Regions from separate parts of the Knoellia sp. LjRoot47 genome, predicted to be linked through region 2. Evidence: predicted binding sites of a transcription regulator. Region 2 holds the regulator's gene; the other holds the start of a gene.
What was found. Region 2 encodes LexA, which represses DNA repair genes until DNA is damaged. Its sites were predicted from a motif close to TCGAACANNTGTTCGA; they were not measured.
Positions count from the first base shown of each region.

Region 1: a site for LexA is predicted at 1,659-1,674, ahead of ACSQ11_RS06660 (DUF222 domain-containing protein). Genes of this name have one in related genera too.

Region 1 covers NZ_CAXUQS020000001.1:1,361,063-1,364,471, reverse strand. The annotation lists gene ACSQ11_RS06670 (class F sortase) at 1-668, opposite strand, end outside; gene ACSQ11_RS06665 (hypothetical protein) at 681-1,475, opposite strand; gene ACSQ11_RS06660 (DUF222 domain-containing protein) at 1,688-3,337, shown strand.
Region 2 covers NZ_CAXUQS020000002.1:370,921-374,329, forward strand. The annotation lists gene ACSQ11_RS16455 (winged helix DNA-binding domain-containing protein) at 1-239, shown strand, start outside; gene ACSQ11_RS16460 (VOC family protein) at 294-761, opposite strand; gene ACSQ11_RS16465 (LysM peptidoglycan-binding domain-containing protein) at 1,067-1,468, opposite strand; gene lexA (transcriptional repressor LexA) at 1,653-2,405, shown strand; gene ACSQ11_RS16475 (sunset domain-containing protein) at 2,502-3,409, opposite strand, start outside.

The DNA of each region.
Region 1 (3,409 bases), on a different contig from region 2:
ATGAGGCGCAGGGCCGCCCGGTCGACGGGTCCGTAGACCTCCTCGGTGGGGAACTTCGCCTTGGGGTACTGCCCCACGCTCGTCACGCCGAACGTCGCGGTCGTCCCGTCCTCGCGCGCCACCTGGATCTTGTCGCCCTTGCGCATGCCGCTGAGCTCGAAGAACACGGCGGGCTTGCTCCGGTGGGTGACGTGCGCGGCGATGATCGCCGGACCGAGCTCACCGGGGGTGGGGCTGCTCGTGAACCACCCCGCGTCCGTCCCGTTGCCGGGCACTTCCATCGTCTTGTCGGACTTGAGCTCGAGGTCGATGATCGGGGCGCTGACGCCGATGCCGGGCAGGGTCACCTTGGTCGGACGTGAACGCTCGAGCAGCGGCCCCTTGGGGGTCTCGTATGCCGTCCCTGCCGGAGCCGTGCCGCCGTGACCTGCGTGGGGGCTCCCAGCACTGCCGGAGGGCGACGTGGTCGTCGAGGGTGACGGCGTCGTCGAGGGCTGCATCCCGCCGTGACCCTCGTGGCCACCCTGACCGGCGGCGACCTTCGGGGGCGGGCCGGTCTGCTGCGCCAACGCGTAGCCGGTGGCACCGATCCCGAGCAGCCCGAAGGCCATGACGGCCGCAGCCGACACCGTGAGGCGCCGGCTGCGGTTCGTGTCGTCGTCAGTCATGGAATGAACCGGTCAGGCCTTGTCGGTGGCGAGGCGGCGACGGTAGAGCAGCGCGCCACCGGCTGCGGCGAAGGCGGCTCCGGCCAGGCCGAACGCTCCACCGGCCTCGATGCCGTCGGTCGTCCCGTCACCGGTCGCGACGCCGCCGGACGGCATCTCACCCGCGGACGCGCTCGAGACGGTGCCGCAGGTGGCCGGGTTCGTGGCCTCCTCCGGGATGCCGTTGACGCCGAGCGACTTGGCGAACGTCGACTCACCCAGGGCGTCGAGGTCGTACTTGTCGTTGCCGTTGGCGTCGAGCCCGTGCTGGACGATGTGGAGGTTCTTGAGCTTGGCACCCGCACCGGCGGGCAGCTCGATCGTGCGGTTGTAGGACAGGTTGCCGTCGGCGTCCGCCTTGGGCATCCGCTCGATGGCCAGACCGCTCTTGGCGCTCGTGTCGCCGGAGGTGGTGAGCGAGAGGATGACGTCGCCGTACATCGGCAGGCCTTCCTCGGTGTTGACCTGGCCGTCGCCGTCCTTGTCGGCGGACGAGTCGGGGCAGGTGAACTTCTTGTCTCCGCTGAAGGAGCCGTGGAAGTGCTGTGCGTGCGGCGAGTTGGGGGTGAAGCCCGTGCCCTTGATCGAGATCTTGAGGCTGTCACCGTCGACCGTGAGGTTGGCGGTCGAGCTCGATCCGCTGTCGTTGCCCATGGTGTCGGTGAGCTTCATGTTCCAGGAGTCCGCGGCGTTGGCGCCGGTGGCACCCGTCAGGATGAGGAGTGCCGTGCCCGGGAGGGCGAGGGCAGCCTTGGAAGTCATTCGCATCGTTGCGCTCCTTCGCTGGTCCGGACCGTAGGTCGGCCCGGCGAGTTGCTTGGGGGGTTCGCCACCCGGGGTCGTCTGGATTGGTCGAGATTCGAGCGCGATCGAGTGCGGCTCTGATCTGCAATTCCGGGTCGAGCGTGTTCGCTTGTGGCAGAACCGAATTCGTGTGGACAACTCTTGTTATCGAACATGTGTTCGGGTAAGATTGCTTCATGGAAGCCACCTCCGCGTCTGCCGCCCACGAGGGCCGGTATGCCGTGCTGCGAGGTGAGGTCGCGGGGCTGACCACCGAAGAGCTCCTCGACGTCATCGAGGCCGCGCAGCGCGACAAGGACGCCGCGTCGGCACGGCAGGCACTCGCGCTGGCGCACCTGTCGGCGCGTGAGCCGCACCTTCAGGAGGACGGCACCACGGTCGAGGTCCACCACGGGGTGGGCTACCAGCGGATGGACGCACCCGAGCTCGCCGCACCCCGGATGGGGGTGTCGGTGCACGTCGCGTCGCGGCGGGTGGGCCAGGCGATCGACCAGCTGACCCGCACCCCGGCCGTGGTCGATGCGATGGCGTGCGGTGACCTCGACGAACGACGCGCCGCGGCCGTGACCGAGGAGACCGAGTTCCTGTCCCCGGGGTCCGCGGCCGCTGTCGTCGACCTCGTCGCGCCACGCTGGGCCGGGCTCACCGTCGGACCGCTGCGCCAGCTGCTGGCGCGTGCCGCCGCGATCATCGACCCCGAAGCCGTCGCCGCCCACGCCGACGACGAACGCTCCCGACGTGGACTGACCCGACGCACCGGCAGCCACGGCACCGACGCCTGGCGCGGCGAGTTCCTCGTCGAGCAGTCCCGCACCGCCTGGGCCGCGATCACCGAGCTCGCCCGCCGCAAGGTCCGCGACGGCACCGCCCCCACCCTCGAGCTCGCCCGCGCCGACGCCCTCATGGAGCTCGTCCTGGACCACTGCGACGTCGCCGTCGTCGTCCACACCACCCGCGCAGCCGACGACGAATCCACCGGTGGCGGGCTGAGGGAAGTCGGAGGCCTCGGCACGCCCGGCACGACGTTCGTCCCTCGAGCCTGGGTCGACGACGCCACCACCTCGACCGAGAAGACGACCCGTGGGGACCGCGAACTGGTCTGCGACCCCGACACCGGCGCCCTGATCGCCGGGGACGTACCCGAAGCGCTCGCCACCGGACGTACCCGACCCGCACGGTCGCGCCGCGCCGAGGAACCCACCCCCGCCTACCGGATCCCCGACGGCATGGCCCGCCTCGTGCGGCTGCGCGACGGCGGATGCCGCTTCCCCGGCTGCTCCACCCCCGCCAGGCAGTGCGACCTCGACCACGTCCGACCCTGGCCCACCGGACCCACCAGCCCGAGCAACCTCATCGCCCTGTGCCGACACCACCACCGCATCAAGCAACGACCCGGCTGGACCGTGCACCTGCACCCTGACGGACGCGTCACCTGGCACGACCCCACCGCACACGCATCCACCACCTGGCCCGTGGACCACCTCCACCTCGCCACCGCCACCCACCCCAGCGCGCCCCACCCCACCGCGCCCGGCAACACCACGCCCGGCAACACCCCCACGACCGCACCCACCACACCAGCGCCCGCCACCTTCGAGGACGAGCTCGCCGCCCTCCTCGACCACGAAGCCATCCCCCTGACGCCGCGCACCCGACCCAAGGTCTGGGACGCCCGCGGCCACCTCCTCACCGGACCACTGCCCCGCACCGACTCCACACCAGGACACCTGACCCACCACACCACCGGCCGCCACCACACCCTCACCCTCGACATGCCCCACCGGTCCACCCGCGCCAAGACCGACCCCGAGGCGATCCCCTTCTGAAGCACACGGCATACGGGCTCCTGAGGTAGGAGACGAGACGCGCCTGAGGTAGCTGACACGCACGAAATACGG
Region 2 (3,409 bases):
TCCCACGGCGCAACCACGACGCCGACCGGACCCGGCTGGTCTCCGAGGCAGGCGGCGGCATCGCCGTCGTCGACGGGCGCGACATCGGTACCTTCAAGCGCAAGGCCGACGCCCGTCGAACTCTCGTGACGGTGCGACCTGAGGTGGACCTCACCACACGTGAGCGCGCCGGGGTCACCGAGGCCGCCGAGTTCCTCGCGGCCTTCCACGACATGCCGCTCGAGCTCACCTGGGGCTGAGCCCGGCGGGCCGAGCACTGCGGTCTGCGCCCACCCGGTGCGGCCTGCTGTCGGTCACGAGTCGTTGGTGCCGAACCCTTCGCGCTGCGACCGTTCGTGCGAGGCCTCGGTCTCCTCGAAGAGCGTCACGGTGAGCCCGGCCGGCGCCTCGAGTCGGGAGTTGAGCGACTGCCACGGGGTGAGCACCGGCTCGGCGACGACGGTCGCACCCGCCTCGTGCGCGTCACGCGTCGAGGACTGGGCGTCGTCGACCTCGAACGCGATCCGGATCTTCGGGCTGCGTATGCCGTCCGCCTCGAGCCTGTCGATCGCCTCGCGGTGCGCGGGGCTGGCGATCTCGAACGTCGCCCGCCCTGCCTGGAGGATCGCCACGCGGTCCTCCCCGCCCTCGGAAAACGCGGCGATCTCGTCCATACCGAGGACGTCCCGGTAGAACCGGACCGCCTCGTCGTAGTCGTCCGCCTCCACCACCACTCGCAGCTGCCGAATCTTCTGCACGCGCGTCACGCCGTCGTCGCTCATGCCCCAGTCAACCGCGACTCCGCCGCACTGTGTGCCCGCTGACCACCCGCCGGCCACCGAAACCAGGATCGGTGGGTGGCCCCTGGGCCACGAAGTCGCCGTCAGACGCGACACGTGGAGGCACAGCGTCACGTAGTCACTGGAGAGCCGCCCACACACTCCCGGGCACGGCAAAGGGCGCCCCGCGCAACAGTGGCGGGGCGCCCTCCGTGCTGAGCCGGCGAGGGGTCGAAGCTCGCTCGAGGACTCAGGCCCGAACCGGGGTCGAAGCGGCTCGGAGTGTGTGGACCGTCAACGCAGTCACATCAACCCTGGGGGATGACGATCGTCTGGCCGGCCTTGACCTGCGCGCTGCTCAGGCCGTTGGCGAGCTGCAGCTCGGCGACCGCGGACGTGACCGGCATGCCGCCCATCTGCTCGGCCGCGATCTGCGACAGCGTCTGCCCCTGCTCGACCGTCACGGTGACCGGCGCGACGGATGCCGACGCTCCGCCGGTGAGACCGACGAACGCGGCCACGAGGGCGAGGAGGAGGACCGTGCTCGTGATGACGAGCCGACCGACGCGGGTCAGACGCAGCGCCGGCCCCGCGACCTCGCGGACCGACTCGCCGGTGGGCACGAGGACCAGGCGCGGACGCTCGGGACGACGCGTCGGGAGCGGGACGGCATACCCGGCTGCGGTGTCGTAGGCGACAGCTGCACTCATGAGGTCCTCCTGGGTCGAAAGGACGTTCGATAGAACGTCTGTACGATTTCTAGCACGGATGTTCGACTACTTCAAGACACGCCTCGAACAGATGTTTGAAACACCTGCTCGAACTCCGTACTCTGACGTCATGTCGAGAAGCCAATCAGGCACCTCTGACAACGCCCCTGCGAGGAGACGAACCATGAGCGACAAGCGCCGCCAGGACGCCGACGACGCCGCCGTCCACGAGCTGCCCGACCGCGACCCCGGCGACGGCACGCTCACCGTGCGTCAGCGCAAGGTCCTCGACGTCATCCGCAACTCGGTCGACCGTCGTGGATACCCGCCGAGCATGCGCGAGATCGGCCAGGCCGTCGGGCTCACGTCCCCGAGCTCGGTATCGCACCAGCTGCACGCCCTCGAGAAGAAGGGCTACCTGCGCCGCGACCCCAACCGCCCCCGTGCCCTCGAGGTCGTCTCCCCCGACACCCCGAGCGACATCCGCGGCTACCGCGGCGGCGCGGCCCCCGACGACGTCGACGCCGACCTCGACCCGACCGGTTCGGGTGACGTGCGCCCCGAGGCGAGCTACGTCCCGGTCCTCGGCCAGATCGCCGCCGGCGTCCCGATCCTCGCCGAGGAGACGGTCGACGAGGTCTTCCCGCTGCCCAAGCAGATCGTCGGCGAGGGGTCGCTCTTCCTGCTCAAGGTCGTCGGCGAGTCGATGATCGACGCCGCCATCTGCGACGGCGACTGGGTCGTCGTGCGCCAGCAGCCGACGGCCGACAACGGCGACATCGTCGCGGCCATGCTCGACAACGAGGCGACGGTCAAGACGTTCAAGCGCAAGGACGGCAAGGTCTGGCTGATGCCGCACAACCCGGCCTTCGACCCGATCGACGGCGACCACGCGACGATCCTCGGCAAGGTCACCGCGGTCCTGCGCCGCGTCTGAGCTCAGCCCGTCACAGACGTGACGCCAGACCAACCGTCGAATGAAGCGGCGGCGACATCCCACGCGGAATGTCGCCGCCGTTCTGCTCAGTCCGGGTCAGCGCTTGGAGGCCCGGTACCCCGCCGCAACAGCGGCTGACTGAGTGCGGAAGCACTCCTCAGGGTTCGTTATGGCGTAGTAGGCGCCGCCCGGCATGTGGTAGATCATCGAACTGGCGTTGCCCTTGATCGGGGCCCAGGAGGGGCAGCTCGAGAGGCTGATCGGCACAGTCCTCGACGGGTAGCCCACAGCGCCTGTGATCCCAGAGGTCCTTGCCACAGTGGCGAACCCGGCCTTGCTACCCGTCACTCGCACACTGATCTTCTTCCCCACAACACCCGTCCCCAGACGTAGCGTCGAAGCCGTAGCCCCAGACAGGGCGGCACCATTGGCGAACCATTGATAGCGGAAGGTCGTTCCTGCAGTCCATGCCCCCGGGCGCGCGGTGAGGGCGTAGGTCACGAGCGTTGAGCCCGCGACGGACGGCGCTGCTGTCGCGGGAACACGCAGGGTCGCGGCCGAGACCCTTGCGATGGTGGCATATCCAGATTTGCGTCCGGTGACGCGAACGGAAATTCGCTTGCCGCTTGTCGTGCTGCCCAACGTGTACGTCGACCCCGTGGCACCGGGAATGACGACTCCGTCCGCGAGCCAGGCGTACGACAGGCTGGTGGACGCGGACCATGTCCCTGGCCGAGCGGTCATACGGCCGCCGAGCATGGGGGTGCCTGCCACCGTCGGCGTCCCAGCGGTGAGGACCCGAGCGGACTGCGCCGAGAATCGGCCCACTGTTAGATGTCCCGCCTTGGATCCGGTGACCGAGACCGAGATCCGCCGGTCCCGTTGGGCCGTACCCAGCTTGAGCGTCGCGGTGGTCGCACCAGCAACGGCACGACCGTCCGCGAACCACTGGTACCGCAACGTGGCGCCCGTCGTCCAGACCCCGGGCCGCGCAGTGAGGGGCT